Regions from separate parts of the Janthinobacterium sp. J1-1 genome, predicted to be linked through region 3. Evidence: predicted binding sites of a transcription regulator. Region 3 holds the regulator's gene; each other region holds the start of a gene.

Region 1 (10,579 bases), 250 kb from region 3:
GCAGGCCGCAAGCGGCCACGGCGTCGAGCTGGCAGTGCAGATTGAGCACGCTGTTGCGGGCCATGTGCCCAAACGAAAACAGCATGGGCGCCATCAGCAAGACGCCCACGAGCCAGCGGCCGCGCCGTTTGCCCGGCGTGGCCGCGCGGCTCTTGCCGCCTTGAGCGCGCTGGAACAGCAAGGCTGAACCGCTGAGGTTGAGCAGGCGCTGCAGGCGCAAACGGATCAGCAGCCAGATCGCCCGCAAGGTCGAGGGCGGGGCCATCATGCGGTGCTGTCCGCAGCGCTCGCCTCATCGGTCAGCTGCAGGAAAATATCCTCCAGGCTGCCGGCGCTGGCCAGTTGCTGGCGGATCTCGTCCAAGCTGCCAGTGGCCGCCAGCGCGCCACGGTGGATGATGGCGACCCGGCTGCACAGCTTTTGCGCCATGTCGAGCAAGTGGGTCGAGACAAAGATGGTGGTGCCAGCGGCGGCGATGCGCAGCAAACGCTCCTGCACGTCGCGCGAGGCGCGTGGATCGAGGCCGTTGATCGGCTCGTCCAGCACCAGCACGGCCGGCTCATGGATCAGCGCGCAGGCCAGGCCCAGTTTTTTCTTCATGCCCAGCGAGTAATTCACGGCGAAATCCTCGCTCGCTTCGTCGAGCCCGAATTCCGTCAATAATCGTGCAGCGCGCGCGGCGGCCTCCGTACGCGGAAAGCCATGCATTTCGGCGACGAATTGCAATATTTCTCGTCCGCGCAGGTAGTCGTAGAAGATCGGATTGTCGGGCAAATACCCCACCTTGCGCTTGACGGCCGCGCCATCGCGGTGGCAATCGAGGCCGTCGATCAGCACGCGCCCGCCGCTCGGCACCAGAATGCCCATCAGCATGCGGATGGTGGTGGTCTTGCCGGCGCCGTTCGGCCCCAGGAAACCGAAGACTTCGCCGCGCTCCACCTGCAGGGTCAGTGGCTTGACGGCGTCGAAACTGCCGTAGCGTTTGGAGAGTGCCTGGAACTCGATCATGGTGCGCCTTGCCAATCAACTCAATGCACGATGATAACGCCCCGCTCAGCTGGCGCCAAATGCGGCCAGCAAACGCTGCTGGCCAGCGGCCGTGACCTTCAGCGCACGGCTGTCGAGTTCGCGTTCGGCCCAGCCCTGGCGCAGCGCCAGTTGCAGCACGGCCGCACCGAGCGCGCCACCGAGATGAAAACGCCGCTCGCTCCAGTCCAGGCAGGCGCAGGCGAAGCGCCGGCGCTGGCCGGCCAGCGCCGCCGTGTCGACGCCGAGCGCCGCCATGCCGATCTCGCCCGCTACGCTCAATCGGTAGTTGCCGTCGTCGCCGCGCAACCAGTCCTGCGCCAGCAGCTGGTCGTGCAGAATGACCGCCACCGTGCCGGCCATATGGTCGTAGCAGGTGCGGGCATGGCGCAGGCGGTCCGGCGTGGACGGCGTAAACACGGAACGCGGCAAACCGGCCACCACCAGCAGCGCCTCGAGCGCTTGCGCCACCTCGCCGCTGGCCAGGCGGTAATAGCGGTGCTTGCCCTGCGCCACCATCGACAGCAAGCCGTCCTTGCACAAGCGCGTCAGGTGGGCGCTGGCGGTCGAGGCGCCCACCTCGGCCAGCACGGATAGTTCCGTGGCCGTGCGCGCATGGCCGTCGAGCAGGCTGCACAGCATGCGCGCGCGGGCCGGTTCGGCAATCGCGCCGGCCAGTTGCGCCAGGCCGGCGTCGGCAGTGCTCAGATTGACATCCATGATTCGTCCCCGGGCGAAGTGTTGAAGCGAAAGGACCAGCATACTCGCCTCCATTCATCAACGCAACGGAGTTGCCATGTTCCCCCACGATCCCGACCATATGCTGGCCGCCGTCACGCACGCCGCGCCTTTTGATTACTACCGCCGTCTGGCCGAAGGGCCACCCTTGCGCTTCGACGCCGGGCTGGACTGCTGGCTGGCGGCCGGCAGCGGCGTACCCGCCGTGCTGGAGCACCCTGACCTGCGCGTGCGGCCAGCCGGGCAGCCGGTGCCCTTGCACCTGATCGGTACTGCTTGCGGCGCGATTTTTGCCGAGCTGGTGCGCATGAATGACGGCGCGCGCCATGCAGGTCCCAAGCGCTTGCTGATGCAGCGACTGGCAGCGGTGGACCTGGTGCGACTGCATGACGATACGGCGCGTCTTGCCCGCGCCCATCAGCCTGGCAGCGCCGCGCAATTGAACCAGCTGATGTTTGATCTGCCGCTGTTTGCCGTGGCGCAGTTGCTGGGCTTTGCGCCGGCCGATTTCGCGCACATCGCGCGCTGGACCCAGGAGCTTGTCGCCGCGCTGCCCGTGGGCGCCGACCGCGCCACCATCGCGCGCGCCGAGCGGGCGGCCAGCGGTTTGCAGGCGGCGTTCGCCTGCTTGCTGCCTGACGCTGACGCCAGTCAAAGGGCCAACCTGATCGGCTTGCTGACGCAGACCTGCGAGGCGACGGCGGGTTTGCTGGGCAACAGCGTGCTGGCGCTGCGCACCGGGGCGCCCACGCTGGCGATCCACAATACGCGCCGCTTTGCCGCCTGTGACGTCGAGCTGGAAGGCGTGACGATACGCCAGGATCAACTGATCGTGGTGCTGCTGGCCGGCGAAGGGCTGGGCTTTGGCCACGGCGTGCACCTGTGTCCGGGGCAGGCGGTGGCGCAAACGATCGTCGCGGCGATATTGGCGGCCTGGTCCGGTGCGCTGGGGCGCTTGCCGCTGGACTGGCATTACCGCGCCTCGCCGAATGCGCGTATTCCTGTGTTTGCTGCAGCGGAGGCCGCGTGATCGCCGTGATCTTCGAGGTATGGCCCAGCGCGCAGGGGCGCGCGGATTACCTGGCGCTGGCGGCGGCGCTGCGGCCCTTGCTGGACGAGGTCGACGGCTTTATTTCCATCGAACGTTTCAGCAGCCTCAGCGATCCCGACAAATTGCTGTCACTCTCGTTTTTTCGCGATGAGGCGGCGCTGGCGCGGTGGCGGCAGCTCGAAGCGCACCGCGCGGCGCAGGCCGCAGGCAGGCACGGTGTATTCGACGATTACCGGCTGCGCATCGCCGGCGTGGTACGCGACTATGGCATGCGGGACCGGGTGCAGGCGCCGTCGGACAGCCGTTGCCGCCACGACCCTAGTGCTTGAGCGTGCCTTGCGTGATCTTGACCTTGACGCGGTAGGTGGGAATCGCCGCATCGACGGGCGGCGGCGTGGCCGGATCGACGTCGAGCAAAGTGAAGGTCAGGTGATTGATGGTGATGGAACTGGCGCCATTCGGCATCGAATCGGACAATACCAGGTCGGTGGCGCCGGCGCTATGGAGCAGGGTAAAGCTGTAACTGACATAACCTTTCCACACGCACACGGCGCCGGCGCGGCAGCGGCTGTCGTTGACACGGTCGAGTTTCAAGGTGTCGGTGGCGGTGATGGCGACCTGCTCGCCGGGCGACAGCACATGGATCACGCTGCGTGGCGTATTGCGCGCGTCGCCGGTGCTGGTGGCGGCGCCGCAGCCGGCCAGCAGGGCCACGCTCAGCCACAGGGGCAGCAGGAAGGTGGGGAGGCGGTGATACGGATGATGCATATGGTTCCTTTCAGATGGCGTCCTTGCTTGTAGCCTTCACGGATAAGATGGGTTGATCATAACAAGATGATATTTTCGCGGCGCGCGACTGGCGCGGCCTTGATATGAGGCAATGCCGGCCGCTAACGGTGGCGATCGCGTAGAATGGCTGTTTTGAAAATCAGGAAACAACCATGAAAAAAACCGCCCTGGCGAAAAGCGATGCCAAGAAGTTGATGGGAAAGATGAATGTTCCCGGCGCCGGCGCCTTCGGCAAGGAAGCGGTGGTCGTCGACCGCCGCGAACAGCGCAAACGCGACCAGGCGCTGGGCCTGGTGCCGTTCGCCGTCAAGCTCAACAGCGAGCTGGTGTTGCAGCTGCAAACCCTGGCCAAGGAGCGTGGCGCGGACTTGAACGAACTCGTGGCCGAGGTACTTGCCAAAGGCCTGGCAGCCTGATGGTGGCAAACCATTAAAATCAAAAGGCGCCATGAGGCGCCTTTTTACTGCGTGCTGCCTATCACTTAGACGTACGCGGCCAGCGCGCCCTTCATTTTTTTCAGCGCCGCCACTTCGATCTGGCGAATGCGCTCGGCCGATACGCCGAACTCTTCAGCCAGCGCGTGCAGGGTGGCGCCGGAGCCGTCGTCGTTGGCCAGCCAGCGCGCTTCGACGATGCGGCGCGAGCGGGCGTCCAGCTTGCCCAGCGCCGTTTCCAGGCCTTCCGATTGCAAGCGCGTCACCTGTTCCGCTTCCAGTACCTTGGTCGGCTCGCTTTGCTCCGACGACAGGTAGGCGATCGGCGAAAACTTGTCGTCTTCATCGTCGGTCGGCGATTCCAGCGCGATGTCGCGGCCGCTCAAGCGCGTTTCCATTTCGATCACTTCTTCGCGTTTCACGTCCAGCAGCTTGGCCAGCGCATCGATCTGCTTCGGCGTCATCGCGTCCAGGCCGGTCTTGTGGCTGCGCAGGTTGAAGAACAGCTTGCGCTGCGCCTTCGTCGTCGCCACTTTGACCAGGCGCCAGTTTTTCAGGATGTACTCATGCATCTCGGCTTTCACCCAGTGCATGGCGTACGACACCAGGCGCACGCCCTGGTCCGGGTCGAAACGCTTGACGGCTTTCATCAGGCCGATATTGCCTTCCTGAATCAGGTCGGCATGCGGCAGGCCATAGCCCAGGTAGCCGCGGGCGATCGACACCACCAGGCGCAAGTGCGACAGCACCAGTTCCTGCGCGGCGGCCAGGTCATTTTTTTCGCGCAAGCGCGTCGCCAGCGAGATTTCTTCATCGTGGGTCAACATGGGCAGACGGTTCACGGCCGAAATATAGGCGTCGATATTGCCCAGGTTGCCGGTGAACCCAAGGTTCAGCGCATTATTTTTGGTGGGAACCAATGCGGACATCGTAGTCATGTTTACTCCTCGTAGTCTTGCTTGTTCCATACGGCCCTGCCACGCGGCAGGGACCAGTTTCATTCTTTTTACTGTATCCGGTCTTGCGGTTTGCAGCGCGCGGCGCCATCTTCATCTGGCGGCCCTGGCCTCGCTGCTCACTGGTTTGACATATATTAGCACTCTCTGGTGGAGAGTGCCAATCAGCTCATCCAATCACTCCGATAGCCAAAATACTATGACGTTCGAAAGGCTGATGGTGTCTGGGTAATGCGTTCTTGCATGGGGGATGGCGCCAGTGTGCGCCGATTGTGGCTGACTTGAAAGTGCTGCACAGTAGCCCATGGCAACTATGGCAGAACTGCATATCATTCCCTATGGCAATGTCAATATTCTACGCAGGCTAACTGAAGTGAGCCTTAAGAATACTTGTCAAAAATCAAGGGTATTGCAGGAGGAGGGCATGGGACGGCACCAGAGGCACCGTCCCGTGTGGCGTCAGTTGACTCGCGCCAGGTGGCGCTGCACGCACAGGAAGGCGCCGATCAGGCCCAGGCCGGCGCTGACGGCCAAGAGGCCCGCCATCGGCAGCGGCGCCAGCGGCGTCATCTGGAATTCGGAGGCATACAGGCGCGCAAATTCGGCAATCGCGGTATTGAGCGGTTGCAGCGCCAGCGCCACGGCACCCAGGGCCAGCGCGCCGGCGCACAGGCCCAGCAGGGCGCCCGTGTAATAGAACGGGCGATGGATAAAGGTGTCGGTGGCGCCGATCAGTTTCGAGATGCTGATCTCGTCGCGCTGCGTCATCACCTGCAGGCGGATGGTATTGAACACCACCGCGATCACGGCCACGCCGAGGGTAATGGCCAGCAGCAGCAGCACCAGGCGCAGCACGCCCAGCAGCGCGGCCAGACGCTTGACCCAGGCCGAATCGACTTGTGCCGATTCCACACCGGGCAGCTGGCGCAGCAGTTCGGCCACCGCATCGACATCCTGCGCTTCGGTGGCGGTATTGAAGGCGTTCAGTTTCAGTACGTAACTGTCGGGCAGCGGATTGTCGCCCAGGGTGTTGAGCACGTCAGCCAGGCCGCTCTTGCTTTTTAGCGACTCGAGCGCGTCTTCGCGCGGAATAAAGACGATTTTCGCTTTCGGGTCGTGCACGATCTTGCGCATCTCGCCGGCCAGGCCGCTCGCCTGTTCGCGTGGCGTATCGATTTTCATGAACACGCTGATTTCCGGATCGACCGACATCTGCTCGGACATCGGGCGCACATTGTCGAGCATGGTCAGGCCGGCAAACGGCAGCGACAGGGCAATCGCCACCACCAGCACGTTGAGCAGGAAGCCGCCGGGCGACTTGCGCAAATGAATCAGCGCCGAACCGAGCGCAAAGCGGTGTTGGCGGAACCAGCCTCTCATGCGTCTTCTCCCTGTATATCGTCGGCATCGGGCTTGGGCGCGAAATCGGGGTCGGGCGTGGCGAACACGGGTGCCTCGGTGGCCTTGTCGATGGCCACCAGCTGGCCGTTTTTCAGGTGGATCACGCGGGCGGCCGCGTCGAGCATCTGTTCGTCGTGGCTGGAAATGAGGCAGGTCACGCCCACCGAGTGAAACGCTTTCAGGGCCTCGAGCACCTTGTTGGCGCTGGCGCGGTCCAGGTTGGCGGTCGGCTCGTCGGCCAGGATGATCTGCGGACGGTTGACGATGGCGCGCGCGATCGACACGCGCTGCTGCTCGCCGCCGGACAGCGACAGCGGCCGCGCCAGCGCGCGGTCGAGCAGGCCGACCTTGTCGAGCGCGCGGCGGGCGCGCTGTTCGGCCGCCGCCTTGTGCGCACCGACCACCAGCAGCGGCAACATGACGTTGGCCAGGATGGAGCGGTCGTTCAGCAGTTTTTGCTGCTGGAAGATCAGGCCCATATTGCGGCGAAGAAAAGGCACGCCGGCCGGTTTCAGCTTGGCCATGTCCTGGCCATTGACGATCAGCTTGCCCGAGGTGGGGCGCTCCATGGCGGCGATCATTTTCAGCAGGGTGGACTTGCCGGCGCCGGACGGCCCCGCCAGGAACACCAGTTCGCCTTTGGCGATGCTCAGCGAAATGTCGCTCAGGGCCACCGCATCGGAAGTATATTGTTTGGAGACGTGCTGAAATTCAATCATGTGATGGGCAGGTTTATCCGAGCAAGGCTTCGACAAATTCGGCAGCCACGAAAGGCTGCAAGTCTTCAATTTTTTCACCGATGCCGATGAAATACACGGGCACCGGACGCACGCGGGCGATCGCCGCCAGCACGCCGCCCTTGGCGGTACCGTCGAGCTTGGTAATCACCAGGCCGCTCAGCTGCAGGGCGTCGTCGAACGCCTTGACTTGCGTCAGCGCATTCTGGCCCGTATTGCCGTCAATCACCAGCAAGGTTTCATGCGGCGCGCCTTCCATGCCCTTGCCGATCACGCGCTTGATCTTTTTCAGTTCTTCCATCAGGTGCAGCTGGGTCGGCAGGCGGCCCGCCGTGTCGACCATCACCACGTCGATTGAGCGCGCCTTGGCCGACTGCACCGAGTCGTAGGCCACGGCGGCCGGGTCGCCCGATTCCTGCGAGATCACGGTAATGTTGTTGCGCTCGCCCCAGACCATCAGCTGCTCGCGCGCGGCGGCGCGGAAGGTGTCGCCGGCGGCCAGCAGCACCGATTGCCGGTTCGACTGCATGTGCTTGGCGAGCTTGCCAATGGTGGTGGTCTTGCCGGCGCCGTTGACGCCCGAGATCATCATCACCAGCGGCTTGTGGCGGCCCAGTTCGAAACGTTTTTCCAGCGGACTCAAGAGATCGATCAGCAGCACTTTCAAGGCGGCCTTGACGGCGGCGGCGTCGAGCAGCTTGTCTTCCTTGACTTTCTTTTTCAGGGCCGTCAGCAGGTAATCGGTGGCGTCGATGCCGGCGTCGGACATCAGCAGCGCCGCTTCCAGCTCTTCATACAGGGCGTCGTCGATCTTGGCGCCGACAAACAGTACCGACAGGGTATTCGAGGTTTTCGACAGGCCGGCCTTCAGGCGCGTCATCCACGATTTCTTTTCCGGCTCGGCGGCCACGATCACGGGTACCAGTTCGGCCGGCGCGCCGGACAGGGCGCCAGGCTGGGACGGCGGTGCCACCGGGGCGGCAGGAATGACAGGTTCGACGGTGACGGGCGCTGCCTCGGGAGAGGCGGTTTTTTTCTTGAAGAAACTAAACATGGGTATGTGGTGGCGGGTGCTTGCGCTTGGCCCGGCGGCGCCGGACGCTATGGATCGGCCTATTCTACCAGAGCGTGCCCGCCACTTCACGGATTGGCAACATTGCGCGTGCCGCTGGCCAGGCCAGGCTTCCGTGCGCCCGCCCACACTTGCCAGGCTGCGCCGCGCCGCTGCCATGGCCATCAACGGGCATGTATATCCATGGCCATCAACGGGCATGTATATATATGTACCGATTCAGCCGGCGCGCCATGCACGGCAAGATTGAGGATGCGGCGGGCGAGTGCGCGTGGATCACCGGGCGGCATCGGTGCCGCCTGCGCAGGTGCGTGTCGATGCGCGGGGCAGGGCGGCGCTGCACCGCGACTGCCGGAACGTAACCGGGGAAACTGGATGAAAAACTTCCGGTACCCGGTGGTTTCATGCGCCTGCTCAGGCGCGCCCGGCGTTTTTGAAGCGCGAAACAAGCCGTAATCCGTCGGCAAATTTTTTAAAAGAAAAAGAAAATATTGCTGACCAGAACAATAAATCAGTTGATTTACATCAAATTGTCGTTTTTAAGCAACAAAAATGACAAAATATTCAAGAATTAACATTGTAAGAAATTGTTTCAAATGTGTTGAACTTTGCAAGCAAAAGTCGCTGTCATGTTCGCTGTTACAGTGTGCTGCAGCGGTGCTGAAGCGGGTGAAAATGTTTCCAACAAGCTCATTTAAATTACCGGAGAGTCAGTAATTTCCTGCTCATCCGGTCTCTTTCCAGCCTTGCTCAAGGGAGCCCGGCATTTCTTGCTACGCCCTTCAATCATGCGTCATTGCACCAAATTGGCGCGCCTTTTGGTGCGTTTTTGAGGGGTCGCCTGCAAAGTTTGACGAGGGGGTGTATGCTTCGTCCCGTTCATCCATTATCACCTTACAAATTGTGTGCATTGTCGCGTAAATAGGTAAGCATAAATGATGGCTGAAGCATGTTGATGTTTTAATCATGGCTCTGCTACTGTTGCGCTAATACAACGGGTTCCTGAAAGGCATGCGCTATGATGAAATGGTCAATCAGGCCAATGCATTGATTGGCAAGGGGCAGTGGCTCTGTCGCGCAGTACGGTTGGCGATAGTGAGGGGGTCGTAAAACGCCCCAGGCTTGGTACCGGAAGTAACATGTTGGAACTTGATGGAATGCGCAACGATCGTTATAGTGCCGCTTCCGGTGCCGCTTGAGCACCCGAACTGGCGCACGAAATACGGTCTTATGCAGCCTTCAAGCTAATCGGTGCAATAGCGTGCCGAGTCCAATATGACTGTTCCTCCGACCGGAACAGCAGTGGCAGGTGGAGACCTTGCCCTCACTCATAAAAAGCGCTCTGCTAGAGCGCAGCTCGAGATGCATAGGCTGTATTACTTTTTGCTTCAAAAAATTAAAGGAAACATGCAATGAAAAAAACTCTGATCACCCTGGCAGTCCTGGCAGCAGCCACCGGCGTAGCCCAAGCTCAATCGAGCGTTGTCATCTACGGTACCGTTGACGCTGGTTTCGTCAGCGAGCGCGGTGGTGTTAACGGCACCGTGAACAAAGTGGACAGCGGCATTGGTTCGGCCTCGCGTCTGGGCTTCAAAGGCACCGAAGATCTGGGCAATGGCCTGTCGGCTATTTTCCTGTTGGAATCGGGCTTCAGCGTTGACAACGGTCAGCAAGACGTATCGGGTACCCTGTTCAATCGTCAAGCCTACGTTGGCCTGAGCAGCAAAACCACCGGTACCCTGACCCTGGGTCGTCAATACACGCCTTGGTACAACACCCTGTCGAAAGTTGCTGATCCATTCGCAGTTGGCTACGCTGGCTCCGCAAAAAACCTGTTCCCAGCGAACACCCGCACCAGCAACACCGTGATGTACGCATCGCCTAGCTACAACGGCTTTGACGCTGATGTTGCTTACAGCGCCGCTGCCAATGGCAATGAAAACCCGCTGTCGAGCAAAATCGGCCGCAAGGTTGGCGCATCGGCTGGTTACTCGAACGGTCCTTTGAATGCACGTATCGCCTTCAACAGCACCTCGAACGACGTGGCAAACGGTGCTGGCACTGGCGTTGTAGAAGCCGGTAGCGGCCGCAACTGGCTGGCAGCTGCCAACTACGATTTCGCAGTGGCTAAAGCTTATGTCGCTTACGGCGTCAACAAAGGCCTGAACAGCGCAGTGCGCAACAACACCAACCGCCAGGCTTACAGCCTGACCAACCTGTCGGCTGTTGCCAGCAATGACAGCACCACCGCACTGATCGGCGCAACCGTACCAGTTGGTCCAGCTGGCACCGTGATGGCTTCGTACATCCACGTCAACGACAAAGCTGGCACCAACGCCGATGCGAACCAGTTCGCACTGGGCTACTCGTATGCT
Region 2 (10,579 bases), 830 kb from region 3:
GAGGCCGGCGCGCGCCAGCTCACCGAGGATGCCCACGATGCCGCCGGCGCGGTGCACGTCTTCGATATGGTATTTGTCGGTCATCGGCGCGACCTTGCACAGGCACGGCACCTTGCGCGAAATGCGGTCGATATCGGCCATCGTGAATTCCACTTCCGCCTCATGCGCGGCGGCCAGCAGATGCAGCACCGTATTGGTCGAGCCGCCCATCGACACATCGAGCGCCATCGCGTTCTCGAACGCGGCCTTGGTGGCGATCGAGCGCGGCAGCACAGAATAATCGTCCTGCTCGTAGTGGCGCTTGGCCAGTTCCACGATCAGCCGGCCGGCGCGCAGGAACAGCTGCTGGCGGTCCGAGTGGGTGGCCAAAATCGTGCCGTTGCCGGGCAGGGCCAGGCCCAGCGCTTCGGTCAGGCAGTTCATCGAGTTGGCGGTAAACATGCCGGAACACGAACCGCAGGTCGGACAGGCCGAACGTTCGATTTCGGCCACGTCGGCGTCGGACACGCTGCTGTCGCCGGCCTTGATCATGGCGTCGACCAGGTCGAGCTTGATGATCTTCTGGGCGCCGTTGACCACCTTGATCACCTTGCCCGCTTCCATCGGGCCGCCGGAAATGAACACCACGGGAATATTGATGCGCATGGCGGCCATCAGCATGCCCGGCGTGATCTTGTCGCAGTTCGAGATGCAGACCATGGCGTCGGCGCAGTGGGCGTTGACCATGTATTCGACCGAGTCGGCGATCAGGTCGCGCGAGGGCAGCGAGTACAGCATGCCGCCGTGGCCCATGGCGATGCCGTCATCGACGGCGATGGTGTTGAATTCCTTGGCCACGCCGCCGGCCGCCTCGATCTCGCGCGCCACCATCTGGCCCAGGTCCTTCAGGTGCACGTGGCCAGGCACGAACTGGGTGAACGAGTTGACGACGGCCACGATGGGCTTGTCGAAGTCGCCGTCCTTCATGCCGGTGGCGCGCCACAGGGCGCGGGCGCCGGCCATGTTGCGGCCGTGGGTGGTGGTGCGTGAGCGGTATTGCGGCATGATGGTCTTTCAAAAGAGTTGCCTGACTGCCGGGCCTGGATGATGAAAGCCCTGTGCGCAGTGGGGGTACGCCAGATTGCCTTGCGCACGCCCCCGTGTCAAATATATGATGCACGCATCTGTGAGTCGAAATAGATATCACAGCAATTGTTCAACATGGAAATACATATCAATGATGCCGCTCGAGCTGCGCCAGCTGCGCTATTTCGTCACCGTCGCCGAGGAACTGCACTTCGGCCGCGCCGCGCTGCGCCTGCACATGACGCAGCCGCCGCTGTCGCAAACCATCATGGCACTCGAAGAGCTGCTGGGCGCGCCGCTGTTTGTCCGCACGCGCAGGGAAGTGAGCCTGACGCCGGCCGGCACCGCCCTGCTGCCCGAGGCGCGCCGGCTGCTGGCCCAAGCGCAGGACCTGCCGGCGCTGGTGCGGCGCGCGGCGCAAGGGGAAGCGGGCCGGCTGTCGCTGGCGTTTGTCTCGTCGGCCGACTACAGCGTGCTGCCGCCGCTGCTGCGCGCTTATCAAACCAGCTACCCGCAGGTGCAGATCCAGCTGCAGGAAGCGACCTCGGACTTGCAGCTGGACGAACTGCTGGCCGGTCGCATCGACGCCGGCCTGTTGATCCCGCCACTGCCCGACAAGGCCAGGCTGGCGCTCGACTACCTGCCGGTGCTGGCCGAACCGCTGGTGCTGGCCGCGCCGGCCGGGCTGGCCATATTGAACACGCCAGGTCCCCTGCGGCTGCGCGACGTGCCGGCGCTGCCCCTGATCATTTTCCCGCGCGCCATTTCGCCGGCGCTGCACGACGCCATCCTGGGCGTCTTTCGCGCGGCCGGCATCACGCCGCTGATCGGCCAGCAGGCGATCCAGATGCAAACCATCGTCAGCCTGGTCTCGGCTGGCATGGGCATCGCGCTTGTGCCACAATCGGTGTCGAATCTGATGCGCCCCGGCGTAGAATACAGGCCGCTGCAAGACCCAACGCCCTTGGTGGAGACGGGGCTTGCCTGGCGCCGCGACAATACTTCGCCCGTGCTGCAGGGTTTTCTGACCCTGCTGCGCGGCACCCTGCCTGATTTTTAGAAGGAATACCGATGCTGATCCACCCGATGCCCAACCCGATCGCCATCCAGATCGGCCCGCTGGCCGTACACTGGTATGGCCTGATGTATGTGCTGGCCTTTGCCCTGTTTATCGCGCTGGGACGCGTACGCATCAAACAGCCCCATATCTTTGCATTGGGCTGGAAGAAGGAGGACCTCGACGACATGCTGTTCTACGGCATGCTGGGGGTGGTGATCGGCGGGCGCCTCGGCGAAGTGCTGTTCTACCGTCCCGAATATTTCTTCCACAACCCGCTCGAGATCTTCATGGTCTGGCATGGCGGCATGTCCTTCCACGGGGGCTTCCTGGGCGTGATCCTGGCCATGTACTTGTGGGGCCGCAAGGCGGGCCGCAACCTGTTCGACGTGCTGGACTTTATCGCGCCGCTGGTGCCGCTGGGCTACGCCGCCGGCCGCCTGGGCAACTTCATCAACGCCGAACTGCCGGGCCGCATCGCCCCCGAGACACTGCCATGGGCCATGCAGTGGCCCGGCATTGCCTACCCCGTGCACCCATCGCCGCTCTACCAGATGCTGGTCGACGGCATCCTGGTGTTCATCATCCTGTGGCTGTTTGCGCGCAAGCCCCATCCGCGGGTGGCGGTCGGCGCCATGTTCACCCTGCTGTATGGCTGCGCCCGCTTCTTTACCGAGTACTTCCGCACGCCGGACTGGGAAGTCGTCTGGTTCGGCGTACCGATCACCTCGGGCCAGATGCTGTCGCTGCCGATGATCGTCGGCGCCATCCTGCTGCTGGTGTGGTCGTACAAAAGCCGCATCATGGCCACGCCGCCGAGCAAGGCCCGCATCGCCGACGCTTGATCAGGATCAATGTTTCCTGATAGATAGACTTGACTTCCGGAGTTCAGTATCATAGTTTTGCCAGCCTCGGCGATACGATCACCCCGGGAGTCACGATGATGCAAGCCGTGCAACGCAAGCCTCTGCTGTGGATACTGCTGGTGCCGGCCTACCTGCTGCTGCAGGCCGGCATGACCGCGCTGGCCGGCAGCCATGCCGAAGCCGTCTCCTATCTGTTCTGCACACTTGCGCCGGCGCTGGCGCTGCTGGCCTGCTGCCGCTGCGCCTGGCTTAGCGCGCCGGGCGTGGCGCGCAATGGCTGGGCCTTGCTGGCGGCGGCCATGCTGCTGTGGACCAGCGGCATGACGCTGTCGGCCTGGCAGGACATAAGCGACCTGGTGGCCTCGCGCGCCACCTATTTTTCCGACTTCGCCTACTTCATGTACGGCGCCCCCATCCTGCTGGCGATCTCCTCTATCGGCGAGCAGCGCCCATCGCGCACGCTGCAATGGCTGGACGCCGTGCAGATCCTGCTAGCCGGCTACCTGGCCTATACGGCCATCTTCAACGTCTCGCCATTTGACCGGCGCTCGGCCGCGCCGATACCGATCGAACTGCTGGTGGTGACGTACCACGTGGAAAACCTGGTGCTGGCCTGCTGCGCCAGCCTGCGCCTGCTGGCCCACCGCGCCGATGGCGAGCAGGGACGCTTCTACCTGCTGCTCACCAGCTTCCTGTGGTGCTATGGCATTTGCGCCGGCAGCTATAACTACCTGACCCTGCATGCCATCGAGAGCGCCGGCCTGGCCGAACTGCTGCCGGTGCTGCCCTTTTTGCTGCTGGCAGCGCTGGCCTCGACCACCGTGCCTGGCCGGGAAGAAACGCGTATACCGCGGCCGCGCCAGCAACTGACCTTATTGATCGACAATTTCAGCCCGATCTTTTTCACGGCGTCCTTGCTGGGCCTGGGGTTCGTCATCATGCGCGAGCATTTTTACCTGGCCGCCACCGCCCTGTTCGTCGCGCTGGCCGTGCACGCGCTGCGCTCGGCCACCTTGCAAAGCCGTTACATGCAAAGCGAGAACGACTTGCGGGCCGCGCTTGACAAGCTGGAAAAGCTGTCGCTGACGGACGGCCTGACGGGCATCGCCAACCGGCGCTGCTTCGACCAGACCTTGCAGCTGGAATGGCAGCGCAACAACCGCAACGGCACCGGGCTGGCGCTGTTGATCATCGATATCGATTTCTTCAAGAGCATCAACGACGAGCTGGGCCATCCCTACGGCGACACCTGCCTGGTGAAAATCGCCGCCGCCCTGCACTCGGCGCTGCCGCGCGCCAGCGACCTCGTGGCGCGCTACGGTGGCGAGGAATTTGCCGCCATCCTGCCCGCTACCGGCCAGCCTGGCGCGCTGGCGGTGGCGCAAAAAATGCAGGAAGCCATCGCGGCTGCCGCGATCAACCACGCGCCCCAACGCGGTGGCAAGGTGACGGCCAGCATCGGCCTGGCGCTCAGCACGGTCAGTGGCGCCGCTCACGCGCCGGAACAGCTGCTGGCCGCCGCCGACCAGGCCCTGTACCGCGCCAAGCACAATGGCCGCAACCGCATCGAGCAAGAGTGGATGGAGTGAATCACGCCGACATGCACAACCAGGCACAAGGCAGGATCTTGAAATAATTTTTTCTAAATTTGAAAAATTAGAAAATCCTTTTCATTTTCGGTATTCGATTCTATAATTTACTCCGGGCCGACGCCCGTGCCCTTGCCTTGCCAGGCAAGGTGCGACACCAGTCACCCTGACAAGAGAGTAAAGAGATGGCACAAGCAGCCGCAATCGACCAGCTAATGCAGCAAATCGTCGATGAATACGACAGCCTGTCGCGCCAGTTGAAACTGATCGCCAAGCATATCGAACAAAATCGCGCCAGCCTGATGCTCGAGCGCATCAGCGACATCGCCGCCGCCTGCGACGTGCAGCCGTCGGCTATCGTGCGCTTCGCCCAGCGCTTCGGCTTTTCCGGCTTCAGCGAAATGCAGGACGTGTTCCGCCAGGCCTACACCGACCAGGCGCGCGCCGCGCCTAATTACCGCCAGCGCATCCGCAAGCTTATTTCCTCGCGCGACAGCAAGGTGCGCACGGGCGACCTGACGCGCGAATTCATCGGCGCGAGCCGCAGCGGCCTCGATGAACTGGCGGCCGGCCTCGATGACGAACAGCTCGACGCGGCCGTCACCTTGCTGCAGCAGGCCGACAATATCTATGTGGTCGGCGTGCGGCGCGCGTTTCCGGTGGCCTCGTATATCGCCTACGCCCTGCAGCACACCAGCAAGCGCGTGCACCTGGTGACAGGCTTGGGTGGCGGCCACCGCGACCAGATGCGCAGCGTGCGCGAAGGCGACGTGGCGATTGCCATCAGCTTCGCGCCGTATGGCAAGGAAACCCTGGAGTGCGCGCGCATGGCACATGACAATGGCGCCAAGACGCTGGTGATCACCGACAGCACGCTGGCGCCGCTGGCGCGCAGCGCCGACGCCCTGCTGACAGTGACCGAAGGCAGCGCCTTTGCCTTCCGCTCGCTGACCGGCACCATCTGCCTGTGCCAGGCGCTGTTCATCGCGCTGGCCTACCGCATGGAAATCGATATCGAGGAAGTGGGCACGCAGGCGCCCGACTAGTCCTTCAGGCGTGCCTGGATGGCCTTCCACTGCGCCGGCGTGACGGGTGTGATCGACAGCCGGCTGCCTTTTTTCAACAGCAGCATGTCTTCCAGCGCCGGCATCTGGCGCAGTTCGGACAGCGGCAGCAGCGCCGTCTTTTTCAGGCCGCGCACGTCGACGCTGACCCAGCGCGGCTGCTCCTGGGTGGCTTTCGGGTCGAAGTAATGGCCGTCTTTTTCGAACTGGCTGTGGTCGGGATAGGCCGTGCTGGCCACTTCGGCCACGCCCACCACGCCCGGCTGCGCACAGCTGGAGTGATAAAACAGCACGCCGTCGCCTACACGCATGCCGTCACGCATGAAGTTGCGGGCCTGGTAGTTGCGCACGCCGAACCAGGGCATGGTGTGCTGCGGCGCGGCCATCAGGTCATCGATGCTCACTTCGGTGGGCTCGGATTTCATCAACCAGTATTGCTTCATGTCTTCCCCTGAACACTGCGGACGTAAAAAAACGGCTGCGCATCGTCATGCCGCAACCGTTTTTTCTGTATTAGGCCCCGCCTGTGCCGCTATGCCGGCATCCCGAACCAAACGGTTCAAGGTGGTCACGTTAGTTCAATTTCGGGTTCGTCGAACGAGCGACGCTCACTCCCATCAAACAAAATTCGCAACCGATGCGCATAAATGGTTCAAGGAATATATGGCAATCGCGAACACCGCAGGGTAGGCCGAAGTTTACTCCTTAGTCCGCGCATCGCAAAGGGAATTCGTACAGAAAACGCGGCCCGGGCACTTAAGCGCTGCTTAAAATAAATTTTCCTGGGGCGTCAGCGCGCTGTCCAACACCATGTGCATGGCCGAGATTTTTTGCTTCACTTCCATGATGGTCAGCTCGGACAGCGGCCCTTGCGGCGACTTGACGGACAAGAATTCCGCCGCCACGCCCAGCGCCGCCAGCACGGCGATGCGGTCATTGCCCTTGACCTTGCCCGCGTCGCGGATGGCCTTCATCTTGCTGTCCAGATAAATGGCCGCTTCGCGCAGCGCGCGCTCTTCGCCATCGCGGCAGACCATGCTGTACGACTGGCCCATGATATTGACATCGACACGCGACATTACGCTTCCTTCCCGTTGTCAGCCGCCTGGGCCATGGCTTCGGAGGCGGCCTGTTCCAGGCCCGCCTGCACCAGTTGCGGAATGTTTTCCAGCAGCGCCTCGACCCGCTCCTGCGCCTCGCGCATGCGTTGCACGTACAGCGCGTTCTCCGCGGCAAGGGCGGCATTGTCCTTGCGCAGTTGCGCGTTTTCACGACGCAGCGCATGGGTCATTTCGGCCAGCAGGCCGATTTTGTCGGATAATTCGTTGAATTCGGAAATCATCCCGCCACTATAGGGCGCAGGTCATGCGGGCGTCAATCGAATCACGTTGCTGACACACATAATTACATCAATACGCGTAGTTGCCGGTAAATACATGCTTTTTATCATCACGTCACTATTTCTGATGTATTAACGACCACTTTGCGCGGGCTCTTCGTAGTCCGGTTCGATGTCCAGCGTGCCATAGCGGTTTTCGCAGGAACGGCGGCGCAGTTCCTGCTTGCCGTTTTTACCGTCGAACACCATGGTCAGGTCGCGGCAAGTGGTAAAACTGCCGGGTTTGGTTCCCGTGTCGGACGGCGTCAGGCTCACGCGCAGGGGAACATTGTTGCCCAGCCCCTGGTTGCTCCACTGCCGGCGCTTGCCATCCTCTTCGTCCTTCAGGGTGCGCACGGCCGCGTTGAGCAGATCCTTCTTTTCCTGCGCGTTCAGCGTGGCCACCGTGACGTCGGACAGGAAGGGCGGATAAGTGACGGGCGGAGCATCCTTGCCCTGGATATCCCAGCGCCCGCTGTTTTGCGAGCAGGTGCGCCGGCTCAGGTCCTGCGTCCTGCCGCCGGCCGTGACGACGAATTTCAGGTCGCGGCACACATGCGCCTTCAGGCTGTGTTCGGTCATGCCGGAATTGCTGAAGCTGTAGACGGCTTGCATGGTGGCCGCCTTCGCGCCCGCGTTGTCCCACACATGCGCTTCCTGGTCGTCGTCGTCCTTGTTCAAATCGTTGAACAGTTCATTCATCAGCGCTTCCTTGTCCTGTGGCGGCAGGCTCACCACCGTCAGTTCGTCGAGAAAAGTTTGCGCGGTGGCATGGCCGGAACAGGCCAGGCCGAAGGCGGCGAGGGACAGGCAAAGGGCATGACGGGAAAACAAGGTAGGCATGATAGTGAAGTGTTTGATAAGCAATACTGATCATCTTAGCAAATTTGATCGCGATGCAATGTTTCCTGTGTGTACAGGAACAGCCCTGCCGCCCAGGCCATGCTAGAGTCGCATCCGCCGCTGACGCCCGGGAAGATGGCTTGCGCCAGCGCAAACCCCAGCCCGAATGCCACTTGCACGGATCGTGTATATATATGTTCCCCTTGAATAAGCCCCCTGCCGTCCCTATAATTAGCACTCGTTAGTAGAGAGTGCTAACAAACTCTTTCGTAGCAATCCTCATGACATACCGATGCTTGCCAGCTTTCGGCAAGGAGTACGCGCGGTGGGCGACGCCGCAGCGCATTCCCGCCAGAGGCGGACAGGCACGGGACGATCGAGGTTTGCTTGATTCGTTGCATGCCGTTATTGATTCCTCGATACGGCGGTCGGTCGACAGCGGGCCTGGCACGATGCCGGGCTGGCCAGGATCGAGCAACACTTATCCATTGAACTTTAAGGAGTTTTGTATGAATCTGCGCCCATTGAACGATCGCGTCATCGTCAAACGCCTCGACCAGGAAACCAAGACTGCGTCCGGCCTCATCATTCCTGATGCAGCTGCTGAAAAACCGGATCAAGGCGAAGTCCTTGCCGTAGGCAATGGCAAGATTCTCGACGATGGCAAAGTCCGTCCTCTGGATGTCAAAGTAGGCGACCGCGTCCTGTTCGGCAAATACGCCGGCCAGACCGTCAAGGTCGATGGCCAGGAACTGATGGTCATGCGCGAAGAAGACATCATGGCGATCGTCGTTCAGTAATTCGTTTCCACGTTTTAAATAGATCTATTCCGAAATTTCTGGAGAATTGAACATGGCAGCTAAAGAAGTAGTATTCGGCGACGCAGCGCGCGCCAAGATGGTCGAAGGCGTGAACATTCTCGCCAACGCAGTCAAAGTGACCCTGGGCCCGAAAGGCCGCAACGTGGTTCTGGAGCGCTCGTTCGGCGCCCCTACCGTCACCAAGGACGGCGTATCGGTAGCGAAAGAAGTCGAACTCAAAGACAAGCTCATGAACATGGGCGCGCAAATGGTCAAGGAAGTTGCTTCCCGCACCAGCGACAACGCCGGTGACGGTACCACCACCGCGACCGTGCTGGCACAAGCCATCGTGCGCGAAGGCATGAAGTTCGTTGCCGCCGGCATGAACCCGATGGACCTGAAGCGCGGCATCGACAAGGCTGTCGCTGCAACGGTTGAAGAGCTGGCAAAAATCGCCCGTCCTTGCACCACCACCAAGGAAATCGCCCAGGTTGGCGCGATCTCGGCCAACTCGGACTACTCGATCGGCGAGCGTATCGCTGAAGCGATGGAAAAAGTCGGCAAAGAAGGCGTGATCACCGTGGAAGACGGCAAGTCGCTGAACGACGAGCTGGACATCGTGGAAGGCATGCAGTTCGACCGCGGCTACCTGTCGCCGTACTTCGTCAACAACCAAGAGAAACAAGTTGCCATCCTGGACAATCCATTCGTCCTGCTGTGCGACAAGAAAATCTCGAACATCCGTGACCTGCTGCCGGTACTGGAACAAGTTGCCAAAGCTGGCCGTCCACTGCTGATCATCGCGGAAGACATCGAAGGCGAAGCACTGGCTACCTTGGTTGTGAACAACATCCGCGGCATCCTGAAAACCTGCGCAGTGAAAGCACCAGGCTTCGGCGACCGCCGCAAAGCCATGCTGGAAGACATCGCTGTCCTGACCGGTGGTCAAGTGATCGCCGAAGAAGTCGGCCTGACCCTGGAAAAAGTCACGCTGGAAGAGCTGGGCCAGGCCAAGCGCATCGAAGTGGGCAAGGAAAACACCATCGTCATCGACGGCGCCGGCGAAGCTGCCTCGATCGAAGCACGCGTGAAACAAGTGCGTGTGCAGATCGAAGAAGCGACCTCGGACTACGACCGTGAAAAACTGCAAGAGCGCGTGGCCAAACTGGCTGGCGGCGTTGCCGTGATCAAGGTTGGCGCAGCCACCGAAGTCGAAATGAAAGAGAAAAAAGCCCGCGTTGAAGATGCACTGCACGCGACCCGCGCTGCCGTCGAAGAAGGCATCGTGCCAGGCGGCGGCGTAGCCCTGCTGCGCGCACGCGCCAACATCACGGTCAAGGGCGACAATCCGGACCAGGACGCAGGTATCAAGATCGTCCTGCGCGCGATGGAAGAGCCACTGCGCATGATCGTGCAGAACGCCGGCGAAGAAGCGTCGGTCGTCGTGGCAGCCGTACTGGCTGGCTCGGGCAACTACGGCTACAACGCCGCCAACGGCACCTATGGCGACATGGTCGAAATGGGCGTGCTGGATCCAGCCAAAGTGACCCGTTCGGCGCTGCAAAACGCCGCTTCGATCGCTTCCCTGATGCTGACAACCGACTGCATGGTCTGCGAAATCGCTGACGACAAAGCAGGCGGCGGCATGGGCGGCGGCATGGGTGGCATGGGCGGCATGGGTGGCATGGACGGCATGATGTAACCCCTGCGGCCCGGCGCGCAGGCGACGGCGTCGCCGGGCCGCATCGCCGCATGATCACTGGCAGGCCAAAAGCTGCTCTTTTATCTGCGGCAACCCCGAGAGCCATCTTCCACGGAAGGTGGCTTTTTTTCGTCCATTTTTTGCCGCCAACAGGCGATTGCCCGCGCCCCGGTTTTGCTTTAGCATGGCCGCCATCATCCACCTCTTGTTCGCCA
Region 3 (10,579 bases):
CGGCGGCGTTTTGACCGTAATGGTGTAGTTGGTGCCGTAGTCGATGCGCTTCGGGAACGTAAACGTGGTGGCGCCGACGGCCGGCGAAACGGTATCGCTGCCGTTGGCCAGCACCAGGCCGGCATTGCTCAGGCCCGAAATGGTGCCCGATACATCGTACGAGGCCTTGCCGCCGCAGGCCGCCAGGCCGACGGTCAGCAACAGCGCGGCGAGAGGGCGCAGGCAGGATGACTTCATGTATTTCTCCAAAAGGGTATTCACGGATCGCACGGCTTACTTCGGTGCGCAGTTGAGTGCCAACGAGCTGACGGGGCCGGAGCCCATGACGCCGACGATATCGTGGCCGTCGGGGCTGGTCGAGCCCTGGAATTTGCAGGTCAGGCCGGCCGGCTGGCTGGAAATGGACAGGTTATAGGTGGAACCGTCGGCGACCGCCGGGAAGGTAAAGCTCGTCGCTTCTTGCAGCGGGCTGATGCTGCCGCTGATGCCATTGACCAGGGTCAGGCCGCTGGCGCTCAGGCCGGTGATCGAACCGCTCAGGGCATATGTGTCGGTAATGCAGGAGACATAGGCGGTCGAGACGGAATAACTGTTCGCCTTGCCGCTGCCATTGGTCATCGTGCAAGTCGCGCCCTTCGGTTGCTGCTTGATCTTGATATCGTAGCGGTCCTCGGACTTGATCAGGTTGACGAACACAAAGCTGGAGGAACCGGCGGTGACGGGCAGTTCTTCGCCGCCATTTTGCAGTATCAGGCCGGTCTTGGCCAGGCCGATCACCGAACCGCTCAAATACATATTGCCGCCGCTGCCGCCGCAGGCTGCCAGAGTGGCAGCGCAAGCCGCCGCCAGCATCGAGCGCAGGTATACATTTTTCATACATTCTCCAAAACGAATTAGGTAGGGTAGCGCAACACGGACGCTGGCGCCGCATTGGAATGGCGCCTATTTTAGTCTATCTGGCAAGGCGATTGATCTTGCCTTGTATCACCCTGTAACAATTTTTCCCGCGCCAGCCCTGATTCGTCCGCATATGCGGGGCCGGCCGGCATGCCGCGCCCTGCGATCGGTGCGACAATAGGGCTTGCCTGTGCCCTGATAATGATTGCCGCCATGACCACTACCGCTGTCCACACCGTTGTTCCGCCGAAGGCCATCCTGTTCGATCTGGACGATACCTTGTGGCCGATCGCGCCCGTGATCGCCGCCGCCGAAACCCTGCTGCACGATTGGCTGGCCAGCCACGCGCCCCGGGTGGCGCAGCAGTTTTCCATCGAGGCGCTGCGCCGGCACCGGCTCGACCTGCTCAATGCACAGCCGCACTATCATGGCAACCTGATCGAACTGCGCCGCGCCGGCCTGCTGACGGCCTTCGATGCGGCCGGCGAAGACCCGGCCCTGGTCGATCAGGCCGTCGCGCAGTTCCTGGCCGCCCGCCATCGCGTCACGCTGTATGACGATGTCCTGCCCGGCCTGGCCTGGATGCAACAGCGGCTGCTGGTCGGTTCGATCTCGAATGGCAATGCCGACCTTGAAATTATCGGCCTGGCACAGCACTTTACAGTATCGATCGCCGCCAGCGAGTTTGGCGTGGCCAAGCCCGACGCCTCGATTTTCCTGGCCGGCTGCGAAGCGCTGGGTGTGGCGCCGCACGAGGCCGTGTATGTGGGCGACGATCTGTATTTCGATGTGACGGGGGCGCAGGATGCGGGCATGCGGGCCGTCTGGATGAACCGGCGCGGCAGCGACGCCCACCTGGCGGCCGGCGTGCGGCCCGACGCCATCTGCGCCAACTTTGATGAATTGCTGCTCTGGCTGCAGGCGCAACTGGAAGATTGATCGCCGTTGCGCGGGCGAACGTGCATAATGGCTGCTGTTGCTGCAGCGCCGGCGTTCGCCTGTTGCATGCCAGCCTACTTGTATAACTGAAAACACCATGCAACTCGAACTTCGTGCCCAAACCCTGCTGAAAGCCCTGGTCGAGCGCTATATCGCCGACGGCCTGCCGGTCGGTTCGCGCGCCTTGTCGAAGATTTCCGGCCTCGACCTGTCGCCGGCCACCATCCGCAACATCATGGCCGACCTGGAAGAGCAGGGTTATGTGTCCAGCCCGCACACCTCGGCCGGCCGCATTCCCACGCCGCGCGGCTACCGCATCTTTGTCGACACCCTGCTGACGGTCCGGCATCTGGACGAGCACATGGTCGATTCGCGCCTGCGCCTGCAGACCCAGCAGCCGCAAAAGACCATCGCCAACGCGGCGCAGATGTTGTCCTCGCTGTCGCAGTTCGCCGGCGTGGTCCTGAGTCCGCGCCGCGAATCGGTGTTCCAGCAGATCGAATTTTTGCGCCTGTCCGAAAAACGCATCCTGCTGGTGATCGTAGGGCCCGGCGGCGACGTGCAGAACCGGCTGCTGCTGACGGAAGCGGACTATACGCCGTCGCAGCTGATCCAGTCGGCCAACTATATCAACCAGAATTATGGCGGCCTGTCGTTCGACGCCGTGCGCGTGCGCCTGCAGGGCGAGCTGCGCCAGTTGCGCGACGATATGGGCAGCCTGATGCAGGTGGCGGTCGAGGCGGGCAGCGAAGTGATGGCCGACCATAGCGACGACATGGTGATTTCGGGCGAGCGCAACCTGCTCAGCGTGAGCGATCTGTCATCGAACATGAGTTCGCTGCGCCAGCTCTTCGACATGTTCGAGCAGAAGACGGGCCTGATGCAATTGCTCGATGTGTCGAGCAAGGCCACCGGCGTGCAGATTTTTATCGGTGGCGAATCGAACCTGGTGCCGATGGATGAAATGAGCGTGGTGACGGCGCCGTATGAAGTCAACGGCAAGATCGTGGGCACGTTGGGAGTCATCGGACCGACCCGTATGGCCTACGAGCGGGTCATTCCGATTGTCGATATTACGGCCAAATTGCTCTCAAATGCATTGAGCCATCACTAAGGCCGTAGCAGTGCTGCGTCAGGCTGGCCGGTGCGGGCAGGCTGGCTTGATGCAGTTGCCGTAGATGGCCAGCGCGTGTTCGGCGATCTTGAAGCCGCGCTCTTCAGCCACTTTCTGCTGGCGTATTTCGATCGACTCGTCGAAGAATTCTTCGACCCTGCCGCAATCGAGGCACACCAGGTGATCGTGGTGGGAGCCTTCATTGAGCTCGAAAATGGCCTTGCCCGTTTCAAAATGGTTGCGGTTAAGCAATCCAGCTTGTTCGAACTGGGTCAGGACACGGTAGACAGTTGCCAGGCCAACGTCCATATTGTCGGCCAGAAGAATTTTATAGACGTCTTCCGCCGTCAGGTGGCGTACCGGGCTACTCTGGAAGATATCGAGTATCTTCAGCCGTGGCAGGGTGGCTTTCAGGCCGCTTGCCTTGAGATCACTAGGATTGTTACTCATGTTTGTTGCTCGTATGTGGGTCAGGTGCTTTATCATATAGCGTTTTGTCGGCGAGTGCCAAAATAAGCATTTTTGGGTGGACCAGTCACTCCTGGCGTTTTGTTCATCAAATTGAGGTCATTTATGCGCGTCACACCGGCTGTATTGCCATCCTTGCGTCACCGTATTTCATTCCGAGCACCGGTCGTTGCAGGCCTGGTTTGCGTTGCGCTGATGGCGACCGGCTGTGCCAGCCGTGGCATCCTTGGTGAAAAACCGGCGATCACCCAGAAAGAAGGCAAGGAAGTCGTGCCCGACCAGGGCGCCCAGACCACGACAGTTACACCGCTGCAGAAATTCATGTGGTTTTTCTCGCCGTACCGCCCGGACATTCAGCAAGGCAACTTTGTCTCCGAAGAGATGCTGGCCCAGCTGAAAGAAGGCATGACGCGCGACCAAGTCCGTTTTATCCTCGGCACGCCCTTGCTGGCCGACCTGTTCCACGCCGACCGCTGGGATTACCCGTTCCGCCTGGCCCGCGGTAGTGGCGAAACCACCAGCAGCCGCGTGGTCGTCCACTTTGACAAGGAAGGCAAGGTCGCGCGCTTCGAAGGCGGCAACCTGCCGACCGAAAAAGAATATATCGACCGCATCGCCGGCCCGTCGCCATTCGCCAAGCTGGCCAAGGCCGGTGCGCCGGCCGCCGTGGTGCCGTCGCCGGTAGCGCCGTCCGCCGTGCCGGCTAACCCGGACAATACGCCGGCGATGATTCCGGTGACCAAACCCGTCGTGACGCCAGCCTCCACGCCGGCCGAGCCTGCACCTGCCCCCACCAAATAAGTTGCTGTAAACATTAAAATGACTGAACTGAAAATTGCAATCGCCGGCGCCAGTGGCCGCATGGGCCATATCCTGATCGAAGCCGTCGGCAACGCGCCCGACGCCGTGCTGGCTGGCGCGCTCGACCGTGCCGGTGCGCCATCGATCGGCCAGGATGCCGCCGCTTTCCTCGGCAAGCCGGCCGGCGTGGCGATCGAGTCCGAGCTGGCCAAAGGCCTGGCCCATGCCGACTACCTGATCGACTTCACCCGTCCCGAAGGCACCTTGCAGCACCTGGCGTACTGCGCCGAGCACGGCATCAAGATGATCATCGGCACCACCGGTTTCGACGAGGCCGGCAAGGCGGCGATTGCCGCCGCCGCCGAAAAGACCGCCATCATGTTCGCGCCGAACATGAGCGTGGGCGTGAACGTCACCATGAAGCTGCTGGAACTGGCCGCGAAAAGCTTGTCCGAAGGCTACGATATCGAAATCATCGAAGCCCATCACCGCCACAAGGTCGACGCGCCGTCGGGCACCGCCCTGCAAATGGGCGAAGTGGTGGCGGGGGCTTTGGGCCGCGACCTGAAGGAATGCGCCGTGTACGGCCGCGAAGGCGTGACGGGCGAACGCGACCCGTCGACCATCGGCTTTGCCACCATCCGCGGCGGCGATATCGTGGGCGACCATACGGTGCTGTTTGCCGGCATCGGCGAGCGCATCGAGATCAGCCACAAGTCCAGCAGCCGCGTCACCTACGCCCATGGCGCCCTGCGCGCCGCGCGTTTCCTGGCCCACAAGCCAACCGGCCTGTACGACATGCAGGACGTGCTGTCGCTGAAGAACTGAGGACCGACATGGCCACTGCGATACTGAACGGCAAAGAGATCACCGACGAAGCGAGCTTTCACGCGCAATGCGTGCAAGCTTTCGGTTTCCCTGAATTTTACGGCAACAGCATGGACGCCTGGGTCGATTGCCTCAGCTATCTGCGCGACGAAGACGGCATGAGCAAATTCCGCCTGAAGCCGAACGAAGTGCTGGAGATCGTGCTGCAGGATGCCGACGCGCTCAAGGCGCAGGCGCCGGATCTGCTGGAAGAAGTGACGTTCTGTATCGCCGGCATCAACGAACGCTATGAGGATTATGGCGAGAAGCCGGCGTTGAAGCTGACGTTGAAATAAACAACGCCGGATCGTGTACACGATCCGGCGTTTTGTTTTACACGATCTTGCGCTCGCGCAGCCCGTCAATTTCCGCTGTGCCCAACCCCAGCCACTGCCCCAGCACCTCGTCCGTATGCTGCCCCAGCAACGGCGGCGGCAAGCGGTACTGCACCGGCGAGCCTGATAATCGCACCGGGTTGGCCACCAGCGCCACCGTGCCTGCCGTCGGGTGCGCCATCTCCACTTTCAGGCCACGCGCCACCACTTGCGGGTCGGCAAATACCTGGTCGATGCGGTTGACGGGGCCGCACGGCACGGCCGCCAGCTCGAACGCCGTGATCCATTCGTCGGTGGTGCGCATCACCGTCGCCTGGCGCAACAGCGGGATCAATATCGCCCGGTGCGCCACGCGCTGCGGATTGGTGGCGAAACGTTCGTCCTGCGCCCATTCCGGGTGGCCGGCGATGGCGCAAAAGCGCGCGAACTGGCCGTCGTTGCCGATCGCCAGGATCATGTCGCCATCGGCGGTCGGGAAATCCTGGTAGGGCACGATATTCGGATGCGCATTGCCCATGCGCTGCGGCACTTTTCCTCCGCACAGATAGTTGGCCGCCTGGTTGCCCAGCGCCGCCACCTGCACGTCGAGCAGGGCCAGGTCGATATGCTGGCCCAGCCCCGAGCGAGTCCGTTCGGCCAGCGCCGCCTGCACCGCAATGGTGGCGTACAGCCCCGTCATGATATCGGTCTGCGCCACGCCCACTTTTTGCGGCCCGCCGCCCGGCTCGCCATCGGGCACGCCGGTAATGCTCATCAGCCCGCCCATGCCCTGGATCAAAAAGTCATAGCCGGCGCGCGCCGCGTATGGCCCGTCCTGGCCAAAGCCCGTAATCGAGCAGTACACCAGGCGCGGATTGAGCGCCAGCAGGCTGGCCGCATCGAGCCCGTACTGCTTCAGGCCGCCCAGCTTGAAGTTTTCCAGCAGCACATCGGCTTCTTGTGCCAGCCGGCGCACCAGTGCCTGGCCTTCGGGCGCGGCCAGGTCGATGCACAGCGAACGCTTGTTGCGGTTGGCGCACTGGAAGTAGGCGGCTTCCGCAGTGTCGCGCCCGTCTTCGTCCTTCAGATAGGGCGGACCCCAGGAACGGGTGTCGTCGCCACGGCCCGGCTGCTCGACTTTCACCACGTCGGCGCCCAGGTCGGCCAGCAATTGCCCGGCCCACGGGCCGGCCAGCACGCGCGACAGGTCCAGCACGCGCAAGCCCGTCAACGGCGCCGGGCGCAGGGTTGAAGCGAGGGCGTCCATCAGTTGCTGAAGGCGGCGATGCCGGTGATGGCGCGGCCGATGATCAGCGCGTGCACATCGTGCGTGCCTTCATAGGTGTTGACCACTTCCAGGTTGACCAGGTGGCGGATCACGCCGAACTCGTCGGAAATACCGTTGCCGCCCATCATGTCGCGCGCCATGCGGGCGATGTCCAGCGCCTTGCCGCAGCTGTTGCGTTTCATGATCGAGGTGATTTCCACCGCGGCCGAGCCTTCGTCCTTCATGCGGCCCAGGCGCAAGCAGCCTTGCAGGCCCATGGTGATTTCGGTCAGCATGTCGGCCAGTTTCTTTTGCACCAGCTGGTTGGCGGCCAATGGGCGGCCGAATTGCTGGCGGTCCATGGTGTACTGGCGCGCTTTCAGGTAGCAGTCTTCTGCCGCGCCCAGCGCGCCCCAGGCGATGCCGTAGCGGGCGCTGTTCAGGCAGGTAAACGGACCTTTCAGGCCGCGCACGTCGGGGAAGGCGTTTTCTTCGGGGCAGAACACCTCGTCCATGACGATTTCGCCGGTGATGCTGGTGCGCAAGCCCACCTTGCCGTGGATCTCGGGCGCCGACAGGCCTTTCCAGCCTTTTTCCAGCACGAAGCCGCGGATCGCGCCTTCGTCGTCCTTGGCCCACACCACGAACACATCGGCGATCGGGCTGTTGGTGATCCACATCTTGGCGCCCGACAGGCTGTAGCCGCCCGGCACTTTACGGGCGCGTGTGACCATGCTGCCCGGGTCGGAGCCGTGATTCGGCTCGGTCAGGCCGAAGCAGCCGATGAATTCGCCGGTGGCCAGCTTGGGCAGGTATTTCTGTTTCGTTTCTTCATTGCCGAAAGCGTTGATCGGCACCATCACCAGGGACGATTGCACGCTCATCATCGAACGGTAGCCCGAATCGATGCGCTCGACTTCGCGCGCGGCCAGGCCATAGCACACGTAGTTCAGGCCGGCGCCGCCGTATTCTTCCGGAATGGTCGAGCCCAGCAGGCCCAGTTCGCCCATTTCGCGGAAGATGGCGGCGTCGGTGCGGCCATGGCGGAACGATTCGAGCACGCGCGGCGCCAGGCTGCCCTCGCAATAGTCGCGCGCCGCGTCCAGCACGGCGCGTTCGTCGCTTGTCAGCTGTTCATCCAGCAGCAGGGGGGAATTCCAGTTGAATACGGTTTTGCTCATCACGGGCCTCGCAAGGTGAGCGCCAGTGACGGCGCAAGATTGAATGGGACTCATGGTAGGGTGTGGGCCTGCCTTGCGCAAACGATTTTTATGCACCCAGATATGCGCCATAAGCATATCTTGCGGCATACTGTGGCTTTTAACGTCCAGGCAGCTCCATGTCCCGCAAGATCCCCATGCTGCAGGCGCTCAATTGTTTTGAAGCGGCCGCGCGCCACCAAAGCTATACCCATGCGTCGCGCGAACTGTCGCTGACGCAAAGCGCCGTGTCGCGCCAGATTGCGTCCCTTGAAAGTTTTCTCGGCGTGCAACTGTTTCAGCGCACCCGCCATGGCGTGGTGCTCACAAGCGCCGGCGCCTCGTATGCGCGCCAGATCGCCGCCCGCCTCGATGGGCTGGAGCGCGATACCCTGGACGCCATGGCGCGCCAGGGTGGCGGCGCCTTGCAGCTGGCGTCCGTGCCCACCTTTGCCACGCGCTGGCTGATGCCGCGCCTGGCCGGTCTGGCCGCGCGGCAGCCCGAGATCGTGGTGCATATCGATGCGTATACAAAACCGTTCATGTTTGCCGATACGGAATACGATGGCGCCCTGTATGCGGGCACGCCCGAGCAGCTGGGGCGCTGGCCCGGCACGCGCGCCACCTTGCTGATGCACGAAGAGATCGTGCCCGTCGCCAGTGGACGCCTGTTGCAAGCGCGTGACAACTGGCAGCCGCAGGATCTGCTGGAACTGACCCTGTTACAACCAAGCACGCGCCCGGGCGCCTGGCGCCAGTGGTTTGACGCCATGCAGGTAGAGGGCGAAGCAAAGTATGGCGCGCGCTATGAACTGTTTTCCATGCTGGCCATGGCGGCCGTGCAGGGCCAGGGCGTGGCGCTGCTGCCACGCATGCTGGTCGAGGCCGAGCTGGCGCGCGGCGAATTGCAGATCGTGTGCGAGCGCCCACTACGCGGCCAGCGTGCGTATTATCTGATCACGCCCGAAGCGGCGCATGAAAAGCCGGCGCTGCAGCAGTTTCGCGCCTGGCTGCAGGCCGAAGCGGCTTAAACGACCTTGGCGGTGTCGAAATGCGGGTTGTCGATCAGCCCGATCTGGTTGCCGAACGGGTCGAGCAGCTCCACCGTGCGGATGCCCTCGCCCACATCCGTCAGGGGGTGGTGCAGGGTGGCGCCCAGCGCAATAAACCGTTCGATTTCCTGGGCTATGCCGTCCACGCCCCAGTAGGTGACGCTGCCCTGGGTACCGGGCTGGCCGTCCGGCAGCAGGCCCAGCTCAAAACCGCCGATATTGAAACCCACATAAAACGGCTGGTCGAAATAGGGCTGGGTGTCGAACGCCTGGCTGTACCAGGCCTTGCCTTTTTCCAGGTCGGGAACGGGATAGGTGACGGTGCGCAAACCCTTGATCATGTTTTTTCTCCTGTTTGGTCAATGTATGGTGCCAGCATGCCATGTCTCACGATGCTGCGATTGTAAAAATGGAAGCTCAAACCCGGCGCCGCGCCAGCCAGGCCTGTGGCGTGCTGCGCGCAAAGTCCTGGAAGTCGTGGATCAGGTGCGACTGGTCGAAATAACCATATTGCAGGGCCACCTGGGCCCAGTCGGCCTGCGCCGGCAGGGTCTTGAGCGCGCTGTTGACGGCGCGAAAGCGGCTGATGCGGGCAAACAGCTTGGGGCTGATGCCGACATGCTGGCGAAATTGCAGCGCCAGGTGCTGGCGCGAGACATTCAACTGCGCCGCCAGCTGCTCGACGCGCAAGTCTCCACGGGCGTTGTCAATCAGTGCGACCGCGTGCAGGGCCAGGCCGGAGGCGGCCGACAGCGGCGTTTTACGCAGGCGCAGCAGCAAAAAATCTTGCAGGATCTGCATGCGTTGTGTATCCGGCAAGGGCTGCGTCCACAGCGCATCGCCCAGGCGCGCCGCCAGATCGCGGCCCCACAGTTGCCGCAAATCGGTACGCCCATCGTTCAGCTCACAAAGCGGCAGCTGGAAAAAGCGCGCCGCCGCGCCGGGCTTGAAGCGGGCCGCCACCGTCTGCACCAGGCCGCAGCTGAGCACCTGGATCGGCGCCGTCATCATGCCGATGGCAAAGCAGGCGTCCTGCTGGTCCTGGCACAGGAGGTCGATGCAATTGTCGGGCAGCACCTGGTGCGCCATGGGCCGGTCGCGCGCGTGCACGCGGCAGGTCCAGACGCAGTCCAGCCATGGCCGCAGGGCAGGGACGGGGGCGGTTTCCTGGTAGACGAACATGGCCTGCATCAAGGAGCATGAGATTGCCGCATCTTACACAGCATATTTGTACGCCGGCAAAAATATGCGCGCCCGGGGCGGCGGCCCGCCGCGCTACAGGGCGGCGACAACCAGTATAATGCTCGGTTCATATCCACTAATTGGTCGCACATCATGCAAGATAAATATAGTCCCGCCGACGTCGAACAAGCCGCCCAATCGCACTGGAAGGCAATCGAGGCCTACAAGGCCGTCGAACACGACCCGCGTTTCCCGAAAGGCAAGTACTACGCTTGCTCGATGCTGCCTTACCCTTCGGGCAAGCTGCACATGGGTCACGTGCGCAACTATACGATCAATGACGTGATGTACCGCTACCTGCGCATGAACGGCTACAACGTGCTGATGCCGATGGGCTGGGATGCGTTCGGCATGCCGGCGGAAAACGCGGCCATGGCCAACAACGTGCCGCCGGCGCAATGGACCTACTCGAACATCGC

The links. Region 3 encodes HrcA, which represses chaperone genes, less so after heat shock. Its sites were predicted from a motif close to TTAGCACTCNNNNNNNNNGAGTGCTAA; they were not measured.
Region 1: a site for HrcA is predicted at 5,132-5,158, ahead of rpoH (RNA polymerase sigma factor RpoH). Genes of this name have one in related genera too.
Region 2: a site for HrcA is predicted at 8,094-8,120, ahead of groES (co-chaperone GroES). Genes of this name have one in related genera too.

Annotation. Positions count from the first base shown of each region.
Region 1 is NZ_CP132339.1:1,233,945-1,244,523, forward strand. It holds gene Q8L25_RS05565 (type II CAAX endopeptidase family protein) at 1-268, opposite strand, end outside; gene Q8L25_RS05570 (ABC transporter ATP-binding protein) at 265-1,008, opposite strand; gene Q8L25_RS05575 (helix-turn-helix transcriptional regulator) at 1,054-1,746, opposite strand; gene Q8L25_RS05580 (cytochrome P450) at 1,823-2,794, shown strand; gene Q8L25_RS05585 (antibiotic biosynthesis monooxygenase) at 2,791-3,144, shown strand; gene Q8L25_RS05590 (hypothetical protein) at 3,134-3,583, opposite strand; gene Q8L25_RS05595 (hypothetical protein) at 3,757-4,020, shown strand; gene rpoH (RNA polymerase sigma factor RpoH) at 4,086-4,976, opposite strand; gene ftsX (permease-like cell division protein FtsX) at 5,454-6,374, opposite strand; gene Q8L25_RS05610 (ATP-binding cassette domain-containing protein) at 6,371-7,114, opposite strand; gene ftsY (signal recognition particle-docking protein FtsY) at 7,128-8,186, opposite strand; gene Q8L25_RS05620 (porin) at 9,617-10,579, shown strand, end outside.
Region 2 is NZ_CP132339.1:2,315,589-2,326,167, reverse strand. It holds gene ilvD (dihydroxy-acid dehydratase) at 1-1,044, opposite strand, end outside; gene Q8L25_RS10565 (LysR family transcriptional regulator) at 1,220-2,125, shown strand; gene lgt (prolipoprotein diacylglyceryl transferase) at 2,137-2,967, shown strand; gene Q8L25_RS10555 (GGDEF domain-containing protein) at 3,063-4,577, shown strand; gene Q8L25_RS10550 (MurR/RpiR family transcriptional regulator) at 4,763-5,623, shown strand; gene Q8L25_RS10545 (EVE domain-containing protein) at 5,620-6,084, opposite strand; RNA gene ssrS (6S RNA) at 6,155-6,332, opposite strand; gene Q8L25_RS10535 (cell division protein ZapA) at 6,409-6,720, opposite strand; gene Q8L25_RS10530 (DUF904 domain-containing protein) at 6,720-6,983, opposite strand; gene Q8L25_RS10525 (hypothetical protein) at 7,113-7,862, opposite strand; gene groES (co-chaperone GroES) at 8,372-8,662, shown strand; gene groL (chaperonin GroEL) at 8,715-10,364, shown strand; gene Q8L25_RS10510 (hypothetical protein) at 10,549-10,579, shown strand, end outside.
Region 3 is NZ_CP132339.1:1,484,852-1,495,430, forward strand. It holds gene Q8L25_RS06675 (hypothetical protein) at 1-237, opposite strand, end outside; gene Q8L25_RS06680 (hypothetical protein) at 274-876, opposite strand; gene Q8L25_RS06685 (HAD family hydrolase) at 1,111-1,836, shown strand; gene hrcA (heat-inducible transcriptional repressor HrcA) at 1,934-2,950, shown strand; gene fur (ferric iron uptake transcriptional regulator) at 2,969-3,400, opposite strand; gene bamE (outer membrane protein assembly factor BamE) at 3,524-4,219, shown strand; gene dapB (4-hydroxy-tetrahydrodipicolinate reductase) at 4,238-5,047, shown strand; gene Q8L25_RS06710 (barstar family protein) at 5,056-5,382, shown strand; gene Q8L25_RS06715 (CaiB/BaiF CoA-transferase family protein) at 5,420-6,667, opposite strand; gene Q8L25_RS06720 (acyl-CoA dehydrogenase) at 6,667-7,848, opposite strand; gene Q8L25_RS06725 (LysR substrate-binding domain-containing protein) at 8,007-8,897, shown strand; gene Q8L25_RS06730 (VOC family protein) at 8,894-9,259, opposite strand; gene Q8L25_RS06735 (DUF6597 domain-containing transcriptional factor) at 9,336-10,109, opposite strand; gene leuS (leucine--tRNA ligase) at 10,254-10,579, shown strand, end outside.